2 regions of the Puia sp. P3 genome follow, and region 2 is predicted to be linked to the other one. Evidence: riboswitches for the same ligand, from Rfam matches in the RefSeq annotation. Region 2 holds a riboswitch; the other holds the start of a gene.
What was found. Region 2 has a riboswitch for thiamine pyrophosphate ahead of ACQ86N_RS35810 (TonB-dependent receptor). Riboswitches for the same ligand answer to the same signal wherever they lie in the genome.
Positions count from the first base shown of each region.

Region 1: linked by a shared signal. The riboswitch ahead of thiS (sulfur carrier protein ThiS) and the one ahead of ACQ86N_RS35810 (TonB-dependent receptor) in region 2 are both predicted to bind thiamine pyrophosphate.

Region 1 is NZ_CP192583.1:940,051-950,780, forward strand. Features, by position in the region: gene ACQ86N_RS05350 (flavin monoamine oxidase family protein) at 1-1,116, shown strand, start outside; gene ACQ86N_RS05355 (flavin monoamine oxidase family protein) at 1,106-1,501, shown strand; gene ACQ86N_RS05360 (pyridoxal phosphate-dependent aminotransferase) at 1,563-2,738, shown strand; gene ACQ86N_RS05365 (Hint domain-containing protein) at 2,771-3,772, shown strand; gene ACQ86N_RS05370 (hypothetical protein) at 3,780-3,908, shown strand; gene ACQ86N_RS05375 (hypothetical protein) at 3,919-4,542, shown strand; gene ACQ86N_RS05380 (PUA domain-containing protein) at 4,527-4,952, shown strand; gene ACQ86N_RS05385 (glutamate-5-semialdehyde dehydrogenase) at 4,957-6,201, shown strand; gene ACQ86N_RS05390 (alpha-N-arabinofuranosidase) at 6,339-7,640, shown strand; gene ACQ86N_RS05395 (alpha-L-arabinofuranosidase C-terminal domain-containing protein) at 7,681-7,857, shown strand; TPP riboswitch at 7,882-7,977, shown strand; gene thiS (sulfur carrier protein ThiS) at 8,048-8,254, shown strand; gene thiC (phosphomethylpyrimidine synthase ThiC) at 8,271-9,788, shown strand; gene ACQ86N_RS05410 (hypothetical protein) at 9,785-9,913, shown strand; gene ACQ86N_RS05415 (thiamine phosphate synthase) at 9,913-10,575, shown strand; partial or broken gene ACQ86N_RS05420 (hydroxymethylpyrimidine/phosphomethylpyrimidine kinase) at 10,568-10,730, shown strand, end outside.
Region 2 is NZ_CP192583.1:5,670,630-5,681,359, reverse strand. Features, by position in the region: gene ACQ86N_RS35815 (hypothetical protein) at 1-368, opposite strand, end outside; gene ACQ86N_RS35810 (TonB-dependent receptor) at 320-2,035, opposite strand; TPP riboswitch at 2,095-2,194, opposite strand; gene ACQ86N_RS35805 (head GIN domain-containing protein) at 2,359-3,093, shown strand; gene ACQ86N_RS35800 (head GIN domain-containing protein) at 3,103-3,816, shown strand; tRNA gene ACQ86N_RS35795 (tRNA-Met) at 3,960-4,034, shown strand; gene era (GTPase Era) at 4,097-4,966, shown strand; gene der (ribosome biogenesis GTPase Der) at 5,027-6,337, shown strand; gene ACQ86N_RS35780 (hypothetical protein) at 6,410-6,610, shown strand; gene ACQ86N_RS35775 (DUF4954 family protein) at 6,623-8,833, opposite strand; gene glmS (glutamine--fructose-6-phosphate transaminase (isomerizing)) at 8,893-10,728, opposite strand.

The DNA.
Region 1 (10,730 bases), 3.0 Mb from region 2:
ATACCGGCTGCTCCCGCGCACGAATTTCGGCCGGAGGGGGATGGCGGCGGGAAGCAGGTCCTGATACTGGGGGCGGGGCTGGCCGGAATGACCGCGGCCTACGAACTAACGAAACTCGGCTATAATTGTACCATCCTTGAAGCAAGGGACAGGGTGGGCGGCCGATGCTGGAGTGTCCGGAAAGGCGCTGTCAACGAGGAAGTTGGGCTGGGGCTGCACAGGGCTGCCTTTGACGAGGGGCTGTATTTCAACGCAGGCCCTTCGCGGATACCACACCATCATGGCCTGACGCTGCACTATTGCAAAGAGCTGGGGGTTCCGATCCAGGTATATAACAATGTCAATGAAAATGCTTACTATTTTAGTGAGGGGAAGGGGCCTCTGTCCAACCGGAAGATAAGGGTGAGGGAAGTGCATAATGATATGCGGGGCTGGATGGCCGAGTTGCTGGCCAAGGGTTTGGACGGGGGTAAGATCGAAATGGCGATGAGCAGGGAAGATACGCTGAAGGTGATCGAGTACCTGCGTGCGGAGGGGGGACTCGATATCGACAAGCTGTACAAGGCGTCGGCCCGGAGGGGTTATGCCGAGACTCCCGGGCCGGGGGACAGGGAAGGCAGGCTGGGTGATCCGATGGCGCTGGCGGCCATGCTGCAGTCCGGGCTGCTGGACCCCGACTTTTACAACGTCGCCGAATACACCTATGAGTTGCAGGGAACTCTGTTCCAGGCGGTTGGGGGGATGGACAGGATCGCGACGGCGTTTCAGCAGAAGGTGGGGCATCTGATCCGTCTGAATGCCGAGGTAAGGTCGATCCGTAACCTTGAGCAGGGCGTAAATGTGGTCTATAAGGACGGGACCGGAGAAAAGAGTCTGCAGGCCGATCTGTGCATCTGTACGATCCCGCTGCCGGTGCTGAGCAATATCGACCATAATTTTTCTTCCGATGTCAGCCGGGCCATAGATTCTGTTGTATATATGAATACGGGGAAGATCGGGTTGCAGTTCAGGCGCCGGTTCTGGGAGGAGGACGAGGGCATTTACGGAGGGATCACGCATACGAACAACCAGCTCGACCCAGCTATTTTATCCTTCCAACGATTACTTGAGCGGTAAGGGAATTCTCATAGGATACTATAACTTTAATGACAAAGCCGTGGCCACGGGAAATCTATCTTATCAGCAGAGGGAGCAGTTGGCGCTGGAGAAGGGCAGTCAGATACATCCACAGTACAGGCAGGAGTTCGAGAATGCGTTTTCGGTGAGCTGGCACAGGACGAAATATAGTCAGGGTGGCTGGGCGCTGTATTCGCCGGAAGAGCGGCAGACTTTGTACAAGCCCATGCTGCAGCCGGACAAGCAGGTCTACTTCGCCGGCGAGCATATGACGTATTTGAATGCCTGGATGGCGGGGGCGCTGGAGTCGGCGAGGAGTGTGGTTGCGGCCCTGCACAGCAGAGTGACGAATCAAAGATTTACATATCCCGTGTTAGGGAGTTAACGGAGTTGGGCCCTATGAAACGCATGAGAAAATAGTCATTTAACCACCAAAATATACTCTTATGGGCAACTCCATCAGTCGTCGTACACTAATAAAAAGGGGCGCCTTATTAGCCGGCGGATTTTCCATTGCCGGCGGCCTGCTCGAAACTGCACAGGCCAGCCCGGTCATCAAAAGCCCGTCTTACTCTTTTCCCGAGGTCTGGTCGGAAAGAGATATTCCGATGGATCCGATAGTGCCGATGAAAGCGCGGCTGTCTGCCAACGAAAATCCCTTCGGTCCCTGCGACAAGGCTAAGGCTGCGATCATGGAGGCGCTGCCGACCAGCTATCAGTATCCATTTATGGCGCTCGGCGACCTGGTCCAGAAGATCTCCGATTTTGAAAAGGTCAAAAAAGAGAACATTCTGTTGTCATCCGGTTCGTCTCCCCTTTTGATGGCCGCCGGTCTGTACTATGGCAAGCCCGGCACCAATATCATCACCGGCGATCCGTCCTATGCCGACCTGCCCTCGAAGGCCGAAAGAATGGGTGCAAAATGGGTGAAGGTGCCGCTGACGGCCGACTACAAGCTCGACCTCGACGCAATGGAGAAGGCGATCGACGCCAACACCAGTCTTGTCTATATCTGCAATCCCAATAACCCGACGGCTACGGTACTGGATAAGGACAGGCTGAAGTCCTTCTGTGAGCGGGTATCCAAAAAGGTGACCATCTTTGTCGACGAGGCGTATATCGACTATCTCGACGACCCGCAGGGTACGACGCTGATACCGCTGGTCAGTTCAGGCGCGAATATCATCGTTGCGAGAACCTTTTCAAAACTCTACGGTTTCGCCGGTCTTCGTATAGGCTATGTAGTTACACAGCCGGAAACGATAAAGAAGCTCACGATGTATTCCGAGGCTACCTGGTCGATATCCGCCACTACGCTGCATGCGGCAATCGCGAGCTACCAGGACCGGGAGTTCCTCGACGCCGCGCTGAAAAAGACGATCGCGTCAAAGAACTATCTCTACGAAGTGTTGAAGAAAGAAGGATATACTTATGTCCCGTCCGTCGCCAATTTTGTGATCTTCCCGATAAAGATGGACGGCGAACGATTCGTGGGCGAGATGATGAAGCGGGGCGTCAGTATCCGTAACTGGAAGTTCAATAGCCAGGACTGGTGCCGGGTGAGCATCGGCAGGATGGACGAGATGGAGGCTTTTGCATCGGCGTTCCGGGAAATATCCTAAATTCATCGATCATAAAATAATTGCTATCACACATGAGGAAATTCCTTTTTTCTTTCTGGCTGCTGGCAGCCGGCCTGATCTCTGCGCGGGCGCAGGATAGCGTCAGCCGGGCCCTTACAATGGCAGAGTACAACAAGGCTAAAACATTCTCGGTCGCCGATCTGGACAAGGACACGTATATCAAGTTCGAGAACGCCTATATTCTCGACAAAGGCGGATTCGGCAAGCCCTATTTCATCACGGGGGATGACGGCATGAAGAAGAGGGTCGACCTTTACCGGCTGATCCTTAAGGAAGGGCGGGTCGATCTGGGGACCGTCATCTATTATACCACCGAGACGGGCAAGCGGTATACAGCAGTAATGCCGGGTTATAAGGCCGACGGCAAGGTTTGGGAGAAGTATTTTGAAGACATCCATGGCATCGACAACGAAGAAAAGTTCTATGTACTCAAGCTGTCTTATGTACTGTCGAAGGAACTGGGTTTTCAGTTCTACCGCTCTGCAACCGGCGGTACGGGCAAAGAGATCAGCCGGGAGTCCGGGACGTATGGAAATGATATTTGCTTTCCCGGTGATATGAAGGTGGAGATGGCGGGCGGCGGGTCAAAGCCGGTCAGCGAAATAAAGAGCGGCGATAAAGTTATCGCCGTGGATCCGTCCACGCATCTTGCGACGACCGTGACGGTGAAAGACCTGACGGTACATGCTGCGAAGAACTATGTCATCACAAATCTCCTGCTGTTGTCGGCGAGCGGCTCCGGCCGGGACCTGACCCTCGTTACAAAGAGTCTGCAGGCGACGCCCAACCATCCGATGGTCACCGCGGAGGGAGAACGAAAGGCGGGAGACCTGAAGGAAGGCGACAGGGTGCTTTGCCGGGATGAAAAGTCGGGGATCTGTCAGGAGTTCACGGTATGGAGCAAGAGGGAGGCTGCCGGGGGTGCGCAACCCGTTTATAATATCGTTGCAGGAGCAGGAAACACGTTCATCATGAATGGGGTGATGGTGTTGCAAAAGCCGTTGAAAAATTAACCATGGGATGGAAACTGTCAATGATCCTGGTAAAGGCGCCCACGCTACCGCCGGGCGGGGTATTTGTGCGCGGCTGAAGCTGGTGGTTTGGAAAGTGGTAGTAGTTGGGCGGCTGAATGTCAGTAGAATGGGATAGCTTTGCGGCCATGCAAAAACCCGTACTGGTCATCAAGCTTGGTACTGCAGTACTCACCAATGATAAAGGCGAAATAGCGCAGGCCACCATCAAAAAGGTGGCGGCAGGGATTGCCGAACTCATCCAGGACTATAATGTTATTTTGGTGTCCAGCGGGGCCGTGGGCAGCGGGAAGTCGTTTTTTGCACGGTATAAGGGGACGCTGGCCGAGCGAAAGGCGGCTGCGGCTGTGGGAAACCCCATTCTGATCAGGCATTATCAGCGGCATTTTTCTGTATATGGCATACCGGTGGCGCAGGCGCTCTGCGAGCGGCAGCATTTCTCGAGCAGACCCAGGTGGCTGCAGCTGAGGGAAACCTTTGCCGAGTTCTGGAAGAATGGCATTTTGCCTGTAATGAACGAGAATGATCTTGTCAGCAATGTGGAGCTGAAGTTTTCGGATAATGACGAGCTGGCTACGCTGACGGCCGTCGGGTTTGACGCCGATGCGCTGTTATTGTGTACGTCGGTGGGCGGGTTCCTCGACGGGGACAGGCGGGTCATCCCCCGGGTGGAGAAGGTGGACGGCCGGATACTGGGTCTGGTGCAAAAGGGTAAGAGCAGTCTGGGTCTGGGGGGATGGTGTCGAAGCTGACCTTTACGCGGCTGGCCTGTTCGCTTGGGATCCGGGTGGTTATGTGCGGGCTGGGTGGGAAGACGCCGTTTGCGGATGCGCTGGCGGGGGTATCGGGGACGACTTTTGTTCCGAGCACCAGCAACCTGAAGGCCCGTCAGAAATGGCTCGCGAGCGGCAGCATCACTCTGGGGAGCATTTTCGTCGACAAGGGCGCCGCAAGGGCGCTGGAGCAGCGCCGCAGTCTGCTGAGCGTTGGCGTCAAAAAGGTGATGGGGAAGTTTGCGCAGGGCGAGGTAGTGCAGCTGAAAGACGAGGATTCGACCATCATCGGGGTGGCGAAGGTCAAAATGGGCGCGGCGGAGATGATGGGCAGCCTGACGAGTAAAAATACCATTGCGGCGCATGCCGATGATATAGTCCTATTTTAACGATATGAATAGCATAGAACCTCTTATCATAAAGACCTATAAGGCGGCGGTACAACTGAGGAAGACCGGCGACCGGCAGATGAAGGCGGCGCTGCAGCTGCTGGCGTCCGAGCTGGAGAAGAATGCGAAACTTTTATTAAAGGCCAATGCCAGCGACCTCGCGCGGCAGGAACCCGACAATCCGCGCAATGACAGGCTGATGCTGAATGAGCAGCGAATAAAGGCTATCGCCGGGAGCATCCGGAAAGTGAGCAGGCTGCCCGATCCTTCGGGGCGGCTGCTGGCGCAGCGAACCCTGTCCAACGGGTTGAAAGTGGAGAAAAGGTCCGTGCCGCTGGGTGTGGTAGGGGCCATCTATGAGTCGAGACCCAATGTTACGTTCGATATTGCGGCGTTGTGCCTGAGAAGCCGCAACGGCTGTGTCCTAAAGGGCAGCCAGGAGGCCAGGGATACGAATGAGGCGGCTGTGGCGCTGATCAAAAAAGTGCTGAAGGCCAGCGGCATCCATCCGGATGCCGTAACCCTACTGCCTTCAGACCGGGACAGTGTGCAGCAACTTTTCACGGCTACGCGCTGGGTCGACGTGCTCATACCGCGCGGGTCCGATTCGCTGATCCGTTATGTAAGGGCCAATAGTCAGGTGCCGGTGATCGAGACGGGGGCCGGCGTCTGTCATGTCTATGTCGAGGCTACTGCAGATGTAAAAATGGCGACGGATATCGTTGTCAATGCCAAGGTTTCGCGCCCATCCGTCTGCAATTCGATGGATACGATGGTCGTGGATGCGGCGATCGCTGCGTCCTTTCTGCCGGTGGCCGCGGCAGCGCTGGAAAAGTATGGCGTCGAGATCTTTGCCGATGCGCCGGCGGCCAGGCTGCTCAAGGGCTATCCTTTTCTTCAGAAGGCCACGGAGGCCGACTATGCGCGGGAATTCCTCAGCCTGAAATGCGCGGTCAGGGTCGTTAAGAATATGGACGAGGCGCTGGACCATATCCAGCGTTATTCCACGCGGCATTCCGAGGCGATCGTGTCAAAAGATAAGGGCAAGTGCGAACGGTTCCTTGCCGAGGTGGACGCGGCGGCCGTGTACGCCAATGCCTCTACTCGTTTTACAGACGGGGAAGAGCTGGGGCTGGGGGCCGAGATCGGGATATCCACCCAGAAACTGCATGCGCGCGGCCCTTTTGCGCTGGAGAAGCTGGTGACGGAAAAATGGATCATCCGCGGGAAGGGACAGATCAGGAAGTGAGATCAATCCGACGGAAAAGGCAGATCAGGAAATGCTATTAAATGTAATTTCTACATTTACTTGTTCGTTTTGTAAAATAAAATAATTATCTTTTCGACAATTATTGTTTGTTTAACCAAAACCACACAGTTTGGCATATGAAAAAGACACCAGTCCTCCTTCTGCTAGTTGCCCTATTCCTGACTTCCGCGGTCCGTTCGCAAACGGTGCAGCTCAGCGTCAGTGATACTTCGGGGCCTCAGATCAGCCGTAATATCTATGGTCATTTTTCGGAACACCTGGGCCGCTGTATCTACGACGGTTTCTGGACGGGTGATCATATCCGGATGGATATCGTCGACGCGCTGAAGAAGATAAAGATACCGGTGCTCCGGTGGCCTGGCGGGTGTTTTGCCGACCAGTACCACTGGCGCGACGCGATAGGGCCAAAAGATCAGCGCAAACGGACCGTCAATGCCACCTGGGGCATGGTGACAGAAGACAATTCTTTCGGTACGCACGAATTCCTCGAACTCTGCGGGCTGCTGGGCTGTCAGCCCTATGTCGCCGGCAATGTCGGCTCGGGCACTCCCGAAGAGATGGAGAACTGGCTGGAATACCTCAACTTCAATGGTAAAAGCACCCTGGCGGATCTGCGCCGTCAGAATGGGCGTCAGGAACCGTGGAACGTCTCCTTCTGGGGAGTAGGCAATGAGAGCTGGGGCTGTGGCGGGAACATGACGCCGGAGTACTATGCCGGGGAATACAACCGGTATTCAGAATTCTGCAAGGATTATCCCGGCGCCCCGCTAAAGCTGATCGCCAGCGGCGCCAACGGACCCGACTACAACTGGACCGAGGTGGTCATGAAAAATATTAACCGCGGACGCACATGGGGACTGTCGACACACTATTATACGGTCGCAGGCACCCGGCAGCACAAGGGTTCCGCAACAAGTTTCGGCGAGGACGACTATTTCAAGGCGATGGAGGCCTGTCTGCGGATGGAAACCATCGTCAACAAACATTCGGCGATCATGGACAAATACGATCCGAAGAAGAAGATAGCCCTCGTAGTGGACGAATGGGGGATCTGGACCGATGCCGAGCCGGGTACGAATCCCGCCTTTCTCTATCAGCAGAACAGCATGCGTGACGCCCTGATAGCGGCGACTACGCTGAACATCTTCAACAACCACGCGGACCGGGTAAAGATGGCGGCGCTGGCCCAGACGGTGAACGTCCTGCAGGCGCTGGTGCTGACGGACAAGGACAAGATGCTGCTGACGCCAACCTATCACGTTTTCGATCTGTATAAAGTGCATCAGGATGCCCACTCGCTGGCGGTGAAGTTCAGCAGCCCTGACTATGGTCATGGCGGAGAGAAGATACCGGCGGTGAACGTTTCGGCTTCGAAGGATTCCAGCGGCGCCGTGCATATCTCCTCGGGTAAATCTTGACCCGGCAAGAAAAATAACACTTAAGACCAGCCTTGCGGGGGTGTCATTCCGGACTGTACAGGGGCAGATACTGACCTCTTCCAAATTCAACGATTTCAATTCTTTCGATCAACCGGACAGGGTGAAGCCGGCGGTATTTAACGGAGCGAAGAAAGACGGTAACAGTCTGTCGGTCGAGATGCCTCCGATGTCGGTTGTTGTACTCGAGTTGAAATAATTAAATTTTTCTCCCTACCTTCGTCCTGTACTTTAGGGGTGCTCGTTCATACGGGCTGAGATAATACCCTCAGAACCTGATCCGGATAATACCGGCGAAGGGAAAAGACGGACTCTCTCTTACGCGTCAATGCGGCACCTCGTGTATCTATTTTTTGTGGAAGCGGATTCCACGCAAATAGCAAATAGTCATGATAGAGGTGTCCATCAATCAGCAAAAATTTCAGATCCATGAGACCGGCACGCTGGCCGATGTGCTTCCCTTGTTGGAGATCCAACAGGCAGACGGGATAGCCATTGCCGTTAACGGAGCGGTGATCCCGCGGACGGAGTGGCCGTCGTGTGCGCTGAAGCCCGGGGATCGGGTTTTTGTCATAAGAGCGACGCAGGGAGGTTAAACTAATATTTACCTATATGAGAGAAGATATTATCAGCCGGGAGCCGCTGTCCGCTTCGCAGAAAGTATACACACCAGGAGAGCTTTATCCCGGACTGCGGGTGGCGGCCAGGGCCATCACTCTTACGGGACCGAACGAACCGGTAGTCGTGTATGATACCAGCGGGCCTTATACCGACCCATCGGCCGAAATCGACGTGCAGAAAGGTTTGCCGCGTCTGCGCGAAGGCTGGATCGTGCGGGGAGAGTCGGAGCCGAGGCGGGTCAGGCAGGGGGGAGTGGTGACGCAGATGTACTACGCGAGAAAGGGAGTCATTACTCCCGAGATGGAATATATTGCTATCCGGGAAGGTCTCAGGCCGGAATTTGTGCGGAACGAAGTAGCGAGGGGCAGGGCGGTGATCCCGTCCAATATCAGGCATCCCGAGGCGGAGCCGATGATCATCGGGCGGAATTTTCTGGTGAAGATCAACGCCAATATCGGCAACTCCGTGGTCAGCTCGGGCATCGGGGAAGAGGTTGAAAAGGCTGTATGGGCCTGCCGCTGGGGAGCCGATACCATCATGGATCTCTCGACCGGGAAAAACATACACGAGACGAGGGAATGGATACTGCGCAATACGCCGGTGCCGGTGGGGACCGTCCCCATCTATCAGGCGCTGGAGAAAGTAGGGGGTAAGGCGGAAGAGCTGAGCTGGGAGATATTCAGGGATACACTTATCGAGCAGGCCGAACAGGGTGTGGATTATTTCACCGTACACGCGGGTGTGCTGTTGCGTTATGTTCCGCTGACCGCCAGGCGGGTGACGGGAATCGTCAGCAGGGGCGGCTCCATCATGGCCAAATGGTGTCTCGCGCACCACCGGGAGAACTTCATTTACACCCATTTCGAAGAGATCTGTGCCATCATGCGGGCGTATGACGTTTGCTTTTCGCTGGGGGACGGGCTTCGTCCGGGGTCTATTGCCGATGCCAATGACGCCGCGCAGTTTGCCGAGCTGGAAACGTTGGGCGAGCTGACGAAGAAGGCGTGGCAGCGGGACTGTCAGGTGATCATCGAGGGGCCTGGGCATATCCCCATGCACCTGATCAGGGAGAATGTGGACAAGCAGCTAAAAGAATGCGACGAGGCGCCCTTCTATACGCTTGGACCGCTGACGACCGATATTGCACCGGGCTATGACCATATCACGTCCGCTATCGGCGCGGCCATGATCGGCTGGTACGGCACGGCCATGTTGTGTTATGTAACGCCAAAAGAGCATCTGGGTCTTCCGAATAAGAAAGACGTTAAGGATGGTGTGATCGCCTACAAGATAGCGGCGCACGCGGCCGATCTGGCGAAGGGACATCCGGGAGCGCAGCTCCGGGACGATGCGCTGAGCAAGGCGCGGTTCGAGTTCAGGTGGCAAGACCAGTTCAATCTCTCGCTGGATCCCGATACGGCCCGGTCGTTCCATGACGAGACCATGCCCGCGGAAGGGGCAAAGATCGCGCACTTCTGTTCGATGTGCGGCCCGCATTTTGTTCGATGAAGATCACTCAGGAAGTGCGGCGATATGCGGAAGAAAAGGGGATGACCGGCGAGACCGCGCTGGAAGAGGGTATGAAGGAGAAGGCCGATGATTTCAAGAAGCAGGGCGCCGAAATTTATTTGTAGTGAACAGTGAACCTCAACGATCTGTGATGACCAGTGATTTTTTAATAGCTGTCTTAACGCTGCCGGCGACTTTCGACGGAGAAGCGGAATTGCTGGAGGGCCTGCTGGAGGCGGGACTGCCCAAACTGCATATCCGGAGGCCGGGCGGGGCTGTGGAAGGCCTGTTGTCCCGGCTGGCGCCGCGCTGGGCTTCGAGGCTGGTGCTGCACGGGAGTGTGGAACTTGCGGTGGAGTTCGGGATCCCTCAGGTGCACGGGAAGGTGGGGTTCAGGGATGGGGATGGAATGAGTGGAGGAGGGCCGGTCGTTGAATTTCCGGTGCCGGTGGCGACACACGCCTCCCGCGGCGCCGTGGCTGTTTCTACTTCCGTCCACAGCTGGGAGGAATTTGCGCGGCTGCCGGAAGGGCTGGCCTATGCATTTATCAGTCCGTTGTTCGACAGCATATCCAAGCCGGGGTATGGTGCGAATCCGATGCTGCTGCGCCAGCCCGCGGGGCCGTTGCGCTGTATGCCTGTCGCGCTGGGCGGGGTCGGCGGGGATAGTCTCCCCGAACTGCTGCGATGGGGCTGGAAGGGAGCGGCGGTGCTGGGCTGGGTATGGGACGAGCCGCACGAGGCTGTAAGGCGTTATGAACAACTAAAAAAGATATTGAATGGCTAGCGGGAGGGTGAATGTGCTGGTAGTGGCGGGCTATGACCAGAGCGCGGGGGCGGGGGTGTTGTCGGACGTCAAGACGCTGGAGGCGCATGGCGTATATGGTTATGCGGTATGTACCGGGTTTACCTTTCAGAACGAGCGGATGATCAGCCGGGTGA
Region 2 (10,730 bases):
CCTTCGTTCTGCGTATTATCCATATACTCTTTACTCACATATTTGGCCGGAAGGTCGATCTCGTAGTGGGGAAAGGGAAAAAACTGTACGTTGGCTCCGCCGACGATTGCGGGGGAGAAGGCGATGTCGGGGTGGGCATGGAAATAGCTCTTCTGACCGCCATTATCGTAGTCGTCGATGTATTCGGTATAGTTCTTTATTTTGTTTCTGCTAAGCGCCAGATTACCGGAGAGTATCAGCCAGTCTGAAATTTTCGAGCTGCCCTGGAGTTCGACGCCGAGGCGATAGCTGCCAGGGATATTGGTCCTCGTATAGGCGCCTACGTTGTTGATCTTTCCTGTGAGAGCCAGCTGGTCTTTGTACTGCATATAGTAAACGGTAGCGCCCCATGAATAGCGTAGGGTCTTTTTTCAAAACCCAGCTCGAAGTCGTTGAGGGTCTCGGGTCTGGGCTGCTGGTCCATTCCGGCCTCGAAGTCGTCGCGGTTGGGCTCGTGGCTGGCGCGGGAATAAGAGAGATAGGCCTGCCATTCGTGTCCTGTATAGGTGACGCCTGCCTTGGGGTTGAAGAAGTCGTAGTGTTTGTTGATGAAGAGCGTCGGGTTGTCCTGGAAGCCTTCGAGGTCGTAGCCGATGCGCCGGTACTGCATGTCTGCGAAGGTCGAGAAATGGGTCGTCCACTGTTGCTGCCATTTCGCATAGACGTTGTAGTCGGTCTTGTGCGCGGGAATATTATAGTATTCGTAGTCTTTGGGGACGCCGCCATTTTGTGTCCATATGACGTTGGCATAGTGCTTGCCGTCATATTTGTCCCATCCGCCTCCGAGTGTCAGCTGAGTCTCGCGCTGTTTGTACTGGAGCGAGAACACGCCTCCATAAAAATAGTTATCCAGCCACTGCTGGCGGACCAGGTCGGTGGTTTGGGTAGTGTCGGAACCGACGATGGGGCCGACGAGGCCATAGTTGGCATAGTTGTCCTGCTCCTTATACTCCTCGTAGTAGCCTTTTCCCCTTGTCAGAAATGCGGCTGTATTGAAAGAGACGTTGTCGTTGACCTGGTGGTTGAAGAACAGCTGGTAGTGGTTTTGCAGGTAGTTATCGGTCTGGTTGGGATAGGTGAAATAGTTGTAGGTACGTCTTCTGGAATTGTAGAGATTCAGCGAGTCTGCGGTCGAAGCGTAGAGGTATCCTTCGCTGCCGGGGCCGGCGTTGTCGGCGTAGTGCTGGTCGAGGGCTGTCTTGTCGCCGAAGAGTTTGGCATCCGGAATTCCGTTCCATGCCTGGTAGGTCTTTTCCGTACCCTGGATAATATTAAAACGTAGGGAAGAGTGTTCGTCGATGTATGCGCCGGAGAGATAGAACGACTTGAGGTTGCTGGTGGCGCGGTCGATGTATCCATCGCTGCTTATGCGGGAGAGGCGGGCATCGATGGTGAAGTGGCCGTCGATGAGTCCGGAGCCGGCTTTTACGGTGTTCTTCCATGTCGTGAAAGAGCCAAAGCTGTTGTTGAACTCGGCGTATGGCTTTTCGTTGAATTCGTTGGTGGCGAAGTTGATGGTCGCCCCGAAGGCGCCCGCACCGTTGGACGAGGTGCCGACGCCGCGCTGGATCTGGATGCTGTTCACCGAGGAGGCGAAGTCCGGAAGGTCGACGAAGAAGATGCCCTGGGATTCTGCGTCGTTGTATGGGAGGCCGTTGATGGTCATGTTGATGCGGGTAGCGTCTGTACCACGGATATGGATACCCGTATAGCCAACGCCGTTGCCGGCGTCGGAGTTGACGATGACAGAAGGGGTCTGGTTGAGGATGAAGGGGATGTCCTGTCCAATATTGGTCTGTTCGATCTGTTTCTTCGTGATATCGGTTTTGGTGAAGGGTGCTTTCTCGCCGGCGCGGAGGGCCCTGACTTCGACCGGTTGCAGGAATAGTCTTAGGGAGTCGGGGGGACGGGCCGGCTGGGCCTGGGCCAGTGCGGTGGTGCCTGAGATGAGGAGGGCCAGAAATACGTGCAGCGTAGTAGAGATAGTCTTATACATAGTTAGTTCGCTTAAATAGTAAAATGGCGGGAATGCTGATGCGAAGGAGAGCTGTATAGACTGTTGCTGATCACCTTCCCTGCGCAGGCATTACCCTGATCAGGTTCACGGGTATTTTCTCAGCCTCCGCTATCAGCGGAAGCACCCCGAGGAATCTGAAATACCTGGCTAAATTGGCGCAGGCAGGCTGCAAAGATAGCCTATTTTTACTGTGGTTGTAACTTTTGGGGTGTGGCTGGCGTTCAATTTTTTATATAGTTTTGGACCGGGGGAGGGCGGACGCAACATTGTCCATGGTTGGTTGTCTTTAAAAAAAGCTGATTATGAAATACGTTTTCTTTTTATTGTTTACTGCCGGGTGCTTTCTGGTCCCTGTGGAGCGGGTTACGGCTCAGGATAATAAGGTCATCAACGACAAAAATGCGCAGAAGAGGGAGGTGAGGGGATTTCATGGTATCGAGATATCCGGTGGGATCGATCTATATCTGAATCAGGCAGGAGAGGAGGCGGTAGCCGTGAGCGCCAGTGAAGCGGAATGGAGGGACCGGATCCGTACGGAGGTGTTGGATGGCGTGCTGCATATCTATATGGACACCAAAGGATTTGGTTGGGGCGGTGGTGGGAACAGGCATTTGAAGGCCTATGTAGCCTGCCGGTCGATCGACAAGCTGAACGCGTCGGGAGGCAGTGACGTATATATCCAGGACGCGCTCAAGGGAGAAAGGCTGAATCTGGATCTGGCAGGTGGCAGCGATCTCAGCGGGAAGCTGGTTTTCGGGGAGCTGTCCGTGCATCAGTCCGGCGGGTCTGATACGCATGTCAGCGGAAGTGCGACCAGGTTATTCATTCATGCCAGCGGTGGCAGCGATTATCATGGCTACGAGCTGGTGTCGGACAATTGTCAGGTAGAAGCCAGTGGTGGAAGTGACGCGTATCTGACGGTAAACAGGGAGCTGGTCGCGACTGCGAGTGGAGGGAGCGATGTGCATTATCGTGGCAGCGGAGTGGTAAAGGAGTCGCATGCGAGCGGTTCGGGGAGTATAACAAGGAAAGATTGATCTATGAGTATGAAACAGTTGTTTTTCTTTTTGCTGGCGGGCCTTTCGGGGCTGGGTAGCTGGGCGCAGCAGACGATCGTTCACGATCCGAATGCGGTGGAGCGTCCTGTAAAGGGGTTCCATGGCATTGACGTGGGCAGCGCGGTAGACCTGTATCTCAGTCAGGGTGATGCGGAGAAGGTCGTTGTGAGTGCGCGGGACCCAAAGGTGAGGGACAGGATCGTGACGGAGGTCGTTGACGGCATACTTCGGATACGACTGGAGGGGAAGCATTTCAATATGGCTAATAACAAGCTGAAGGCCTATGTGTCGTTCACGGCGCTGGATCAGCTGATCATTTCGGGGGCGAGCAATGTGTATGTCGATGGTGTGATCTCAGGGGGGAAGTTGTCGATGAATCTTTCCGGGGCGAGTGATTTCAAGGGGGCCATCCGGGTGGGTGAGCTGTCGCTGGAACAGAGTGGGGCTTCGGATGCGCATATAACGGGAGTTGTAGAGGGGATGGCGGTAATGAGGCTGTCGGGCGCGAGCGATATAAAGGGGTATGATCTGAAAGTAGAGAAATGTGATGTTGCCGTCTCCGGGGCTTCGGACGCCCGGATCACGGTGAATAAGGAGCTGAAGGCAGATGCGTCGGGAGCGAGCAGCGTGTATTATAAGGGAGAGGGGATTATCTCGGAAGTAAGATCCAGTGGGGCGAGTACGGTAAAGAGGAGTTCGTAAAGAAGTTGGTGATTATGATAAGGCCCGGTTGCCGTGCGGATAGCAGGGGCTTCGGCCCTTTTGGGGGTGGGGCGGGGGGTGAGAAAAAGAATTTGTATTTTTTTGGTGGGGGAACTAAATGCATGTACCTTTGCCGTCCACATCGCGAAGTAGAGCAGCGGTAGCTCGTCGGGCTCATAACCCGAAGGTCGGTGGTTCGATCCCACCCTTCGCAACCAAATCGATGAAAAAAGGGGCCCTTGGCCCCTTTTTCGTTACAGGAGAGGAATATATTTGAACCATGAAAGTCGGATTTGTAAGCATTTTTGGGAAGCCGAATGCAGGGAAGAGCACTCTGCTGAATGCCCTTATGGGTGAGAAGCTGGCTATTGTATCCCCGAAAGTGCAGACGACCCGGCATCGTATCAAGGGGATATTGACGGAGAAGGACTATCAGATCATTTTTTCCGACACGCCGGGTATTATCGAGCCACGGTACCGGCTGCATGAGAAGATGATGCAGGCCGTCAAGAGCTCGCTGGAGGATGCCGATCTGGCCATCCTGCTGGTGGATATCCAGGATAATCCCGAGGAGAATGACCAGCTGTTCCAGGCGCTGAAGCTGAAGGCGCCGGCGATCGTCGTGCTGAACAAGCTGGACGGGGTGCCCCGGGAGAAAGTGGAAGAAGTTCGTGCCTATTTTGCGGAAAAGAATTATTGTAAAGTAGTGGTTGGGATATCTGCGCTGAAGAAGACGAATGTTCCCGAGCTGCTAAAGACGGTGTTGAAGTTCCTGCCTGAGGGTGAGCCCTTTTTCGAGGGGGATGACCTGACCGATCTGCCGGTGAAGTTCTTTGTCGGGGAGCTGATCAGGGAGAAGATATTCTTTTTATATGGGGATGAGATCCCTTATCAGGCGACGGTGCTGGTACAGGAGTTCAAGGAGAAGACGACGCTGACCAAGGTGAGGGCGGATATTATAGTGCAGCGGGAGTCGCAGAAGGGGATTATCCTTGGCGAGGCCGGGAAGATGATCAGGAAGCTGGGTTCGGAGGCGAGGAAGGATATCGAGGAGTTTATAGGACGGAAGGTTTTTCTGGAGCTTTTTGTGAAGGTCAGGCCGAAGTGGAGGGACACTGAGAATTTCTTGAAGGAGTATGGATATAGTTGAGGGGGAGAATAGGGGTGAAATGGGAGGAATCGAAGGGGATTATGTATAATTAATTAAGTTATGAGCGGATTTACAGTGGCCATTGTAGGCCGGCCCAATGTGGGGAAGAGTACTTTTTTCAATCGTTTGCTCGAGCAGCGGAAGGCTATCGTGGATGACGTGAGCGGCGTGACGCGTGACCGGCAGTATGGTGTGGCAGAGTGGGCGGGAAAGTCTTTCAACCTTATCGATACGGGCGGGTTTGTGCCGGACAGCGAGGATGTATTCGAGCGGGAGATCAAGAAACAGGTGCTGATCGCGCTGGAGGAGGCGAATGCCCTGATATTTATGGTCGATGCGGCGACGGGGATTACGACCCTGGACGAAGCGATGGCGGATGTGCTGAGGCGGACGGTCAAGCCTGTATTTCTTGCCGTCAACAAGGTGGACAACAGTGACAGGCTGCTGGAAGCGGCTGAGTTCTATAGTCTGGGTTTTGACGATATCTTTTTTCTTTCTTCGATGACGGGTAGCGGAACGGGCGAGCTGCTCGATGCCGTGACCGGGCTGATCACCGAGGAGCAGGAATTTGAAGGGGAAGAGGGGCTTCCGAAGTTTGCGATCATCGGGCAGCCCAATACGGGAAAGTCTTCGCTGCTAAATGCGCTGATCGGACAGGAGCGGACCATTGTGAGCGATATTGCGGGGACCACGCGGGACACTATCCATACCCGCTATAATCTGTTCCAGAAAGATTTTATACTGATCGATACGGCCGGGATCCGGCGCAAGACCAAGGTGCATGAGGATCTGGAGTTCTATTCCGTGATCAGGGCTATCAAGGCGATGGATGAAGCGGATGTCTGTCTTTTGCTGCTGGATGCGTCCAAGGGGGTCACGGCGCAGGACCTGAATATCTTCAGCATGGCCATCAAGAAAGGAAAGGGGATCGTTGTGCTGGTCAACAAGTGGGATCTGATCGAGAAGGAAACTAATACGGCCAGGGACTATGAGAAGAATCTGAAAGAGCGTCTGGCTCCATTTACCGACCTGCCGATCCTTTTCGTCAGCGTGCTGGAGAAGACCCGGATCTTCCGGGCAGTAGAAGCGGCGCTGGAGGTATTTGAGAACAAGCAGCGCAAGGTGCCTACGGCGCAGCTCAACGAGGTGATGCTAAAAGCGGTGGAAGCCTACCATGCGCCCGTAGTGCGGGGACATCCGCTGAAGATAAAATATATCACACAGCTGCCGACGCATGTGCCTTCATTTGCTTTCTTCTGTAATTTCCCGGACGATGTAAAGCAGCCGTATAAGAATTATCTGGAGAACAAGCTGAGGGAAAACTTTAATTTCAAGGGGGTGCCGGTGCGGCTATTCTTCCGGAAGAAGTGAGGTCGTAAACTACGGAATGGGGTTTGGAAAAATTAGAGGGATTTTCCTAATTTGCGCCGCAAAGAAATTTCCATGAAAAAAGTATTTGTCATTATTGCCGTAGCTGTGGCTATGGCTGCCTGCAACAACAGTGCAGGCGCTGATGGGGCCGCTTCTCCGACAGCAGCTGCTGACAGCGCTACGAGGATGGCCGCGGATTCCGTCAAGGCTCCTGCTGATTCTTCTTCGATGAAGAAGGACAGTGCCAGCAAGGACACTACAAAGAAGATGTAGTTCGATCCGCACTTACAGGAAGGAGATGATCTCTTCTATTTCCTTTCTGTATTTCTTCAGGTTTTCTTTCTCCTGTCTTATAAAACTATTGTCTTTCAGTTTGCCGATGACGGCGTCCATTTCTTCCGGTGAGTCATAGACCATCTGGCGGAAGGGGTTGCTATAGTCTTTTGCGCGGGTCGTGTAGATCTCTTTGGTCATCCATTCCTTTGTGCGGAGACTTTGTTCGAGCAGACCCTTCAGTGCGATGGGCTTGCTGCGGCGGAGGGAGATGCCGGTGCTTTCTCTTAGCGCGGCGAGTGCGTGCTGTAGCCGGTCGGCGCTGTATTGTTCGTTCTGCTGGCGGTAGAACTGGTGGATCTGGTCCCAGCTCTTTATGCGTCCGCTGTGGATCTGGTCGATGAGTTTTTGCATCTCCGATTCGCGGATGAGCTGTCCGCCGGCGTTGACCCAGTCGGCCAGGGTCAGGCTGGAGGGGACGGCCTGCTGCAGCGCTTCGAAGCTGCCGATATTCTTTTCCTTTATAAGAAGCAGCAGTTGGTTGACTGCGTGGTGTACGATGAGTTCGCGGAACAGGGTCCAGGCCTGTACGACTTTTATGAGGCGTACTTTGCGGTCGCCGTTCTCCCACCCGTAGGCGAAGATATCGAGCTGGCCTACTTTTTCCGGGTTGTTGGCGAGCAGTTCGGCTCCGATCGCGATGTATTCGTCGGAGGTCTGTTTTTTTCCTCCGCGTCCGGTTTGCAGGGCGTAGGCCTGGCCGGTGAATTTTTCGAGCAGGTGGATGGCCCGCAGGGTTTCGTTGATGGAGTCGGGGGCAAGGTAGTTGAACTCCAGGTTCTGGGTCTTGTCGGTGCGTTTGTCGCGGTCGATATATTTCCAGGAGTTGCGGGCGAGCGCATACATATTGTGGAGGAACCAGTATGCGGGCATTACGATGAGTTCGTCCTTGCTGACGTCGTTGGCGATGAGGCTGAATGGCACCGGGATGTCGAGTTCCGCGGGGTAATCGCCTTTGGCCAGGATCGAGAAGGAGGCGAAGCGCGAGTTGTGTTTGAGGCTGACGCAGAGGCACGGCCAGAAGCCGCGGCCTGCGATGATCTCGCCATCGGGGCTTCTCGAGTTGTGGTTGGACCCGATGGTGGCGCCGGCGGCCATATTGCTCTGCCCCATTACGAGGGCAGCGCAGAGGAAGGAATTATTATGGTGCTGCTCGTGTGCCGGGAAGATAAGTGAGTTGAGCACTTCGCAGCAGGAGATGGTAGCATTGTTGCCGAGATAGGAGTTGATGAGACGTGCGCCGTATTTCAGCTGGGAGTGGGAGGCCATGATGAAGCGGACGGCTTTGACCCCGTAGAAGATACGACAGCCGACGCCGATGATGCCGTTGACCATTTCGCATCCTTCACCTATCTGGGATTTGGCGTCGGGGGAGGAGTTGATGGTCAGGTTCTTCAGCTTGTTGGCGCCTTTGAGGTAGGCGTCGCTGCCTATCCAGACGTCTTTTATGATCTTGCAGTTCTTGATGACGGTGCGGTCGCCGACCTTGCCGTAGTATCCGCGTCGGGCGTCGAAGGCGGCGGCGGTAAATTCCTTGAGTTTTTCCTGGAGGACTTCGTCGTCGCGGAAGCGGCTCCAGATCCATGCGTCTCCGGGTAGCATGCCGTTGAAGGGGATGATGGATCGCCCACCGTTTTCGTTGCACACTTCGAGCCAGATCCGGATGGATTCTTCTTCGCCTTCCTTGAGGATGCCGTTGCCGAATTTGGCGTGGTCGGTGGTGGTCAGTTCGTTGGTATTGACGATCATGACCTCGTTGCCGATGATATAGTGGGAGAGGTAGTTGGTGTTGTCGATGCAGACGTTGTCCCCGAAGTCGCAGCTGATGATGGTGCTGTTATAGAGGCCGACGGGGCGGCGGAGGTCGTGAAACTCGAGGTATAGCGGGTCGAGTTTGCCGATGCGGACCAGGCCGAAGAATTTGCAGTTCTGCACGAGTTCGGGCGTGAAGGCGTCCGAGACGAGGATATGGTTCCAGTTGGCGGAGGTGTTGCGGTTTCGGACCAGTACCTCTATTTCGTAGGCACTCAGCTGGCGGTAGCCGATGCCGCTGCGGTTCTGGATATTGCGCAGGTGGTATTCGTCTTTACCTTTTGGTAAATAGCGGCTATCGATGAATTGGTAACCCAGGGAATCGATAGGGCTCTTCTTTATTTCGTTCATCTTTTGATGTTGTATCGTTCCACTTATTAAATGTTGCCTTCCTGGAGGTAGGTGACCCTTTATTCCACGGTCACGCTCTTGGCCAGGTTGCGGGGCTTGTCGACGTCATAGCCTTTGGCCACGCCGATATAGTAGGCGAGGAGCTGCATGGGAATTACGCTCAGGATTGGGGCGACGAGCTCGTCGGTTTCGGGGATCGATATGTAGTCGTTCGCCATTTTTTCGATGATCTCGTCTCCCTGGCTGATGACGGCGATGACCTTTCCTTTTCTGGCTTTGATCTCCTGGATATTGCTGACGATCTTTTCGTGGTAGGAGTCTTTTGTCGCAACGAATACGACGGGGAGGTGTTCGTCGACGAGGGCTATAGGGCCGTGTTTCATTTCGGCGGCTGGGTAGCCTTCGGCGTGGATATAGCTGATCTCTTTTAATTTCAGGGCGCCTTCGAGGGCGACGGGGAAGTTGTATCCGCGTCCGAGGTAGAGGGCGTCTGCGGCGTCTTTATATTTTTCCGCGAGCTGTTGTATGGGTTTGGCGAGCTGAAGTACTTCTTTTACTTTTTCGGGCATGTTGTGAAGTTCGGCGAGCAGCTGCATGTAGCGGGTGGTGTCGATGGTGCCTTTCTCCTTGGCGACCTTGAGGGCGATCATGGTCAGGACGGTCAGCTGGGCGGTGAAGGCTTTGGTGCTGGCGACTCCAATCTCGGGGCCGGCGTGCGTGTAGGCGCCAGCGTTGGAGATGCGTGCGATGGAGGAGCCGACGACGTTGACCACGCCCATGATGAAGGCGCCGTTCTCTTTGGCTTTTTCGATGGCGACGATGGTATCGGCGGTTTCTCCGCTCTGGGAGATGGCGATGATGACGTCGCCGGGGTGGATCACGGGGTTGCGGTAGCGGAATTCCGAGGCATATTCTACTTCTACCGGTATGCGGCAGAGTTCTTCGAAGATGTATTCGGCTACGAGGCCTGCGTGCCAGCTGGTGCCGCAGGCGACCATAATGATGCGGTTGGCTTTGGTGAGTCTTTCTATGTTCTGCTGGATCCCGGCCATCGTGATGGTGCCCTTGGTGACGTCGAGGCGGCCTCTGAGGCAGTCAAAGATGGTGTCGGGCTGTTCGAAAATTTCCTTCAGCATGAAGTGGTCGTAGCCGCCTTTTTCAATTGCTGCGAGTTCGAGGTCGAGCTTTTGGACGTAGGGGGTAAGTTTTTCGTTGCCGAGATTTTTGAGGATGAGCTCGTCGGGTTTGAGGATGGCGAGCTCGTAGTCGTTGACGTATACTACTTCTTTTGTGTATTCGATGATGGGACTGGCGTCGGAGGCGAGGAAGTGTTCGCCTTTTCCGATGCCGATGACCAGCGGGCTGCCTTTGCGGGCGGCGATGATGGTGTCGGGGGATTCCTTGTCGAGAAGGACGATGACGTAGGCTCCGACGACGCGTTTGAGGGCGATGCGGACGGCTTCTTCGAGTCCGCAGTTGTTATTTTTCTGGATGTCTTCGATGAAGTTGAGGAGGACCTCGGTGTCGGTATCGCTTTTGAACTGGTATCCTTTACGGCTGAGTTCGTTCTTGAGCTGGGTATAGTTCTCGATGATGCCGTTGTGGATCATGGCGAGGCGGCCGCTGGCTGAGCTGTGGGGGTGGGCGTTGCGGTCGTTGGGTTCGCCGTGGGTGGCCCAGCGGGTGTGTCCCATGCCGGCGTTGGCGTGGAGGTCTTTGCCGACGAGGCTGTCTTCCAGTTCGGCTACTTTGCCTTTCTTTTTATAGACGCGGAGGTCGTTGTTGAGGAGGGCTACGCCGCTGCTGTCATAGCCGCGGTATTCGAGGCGTTTGAGACCTTTCAGGATGATGGGGTAGGCTTCCCTTGGACCGATATAAGCGACAATGCCACACATAG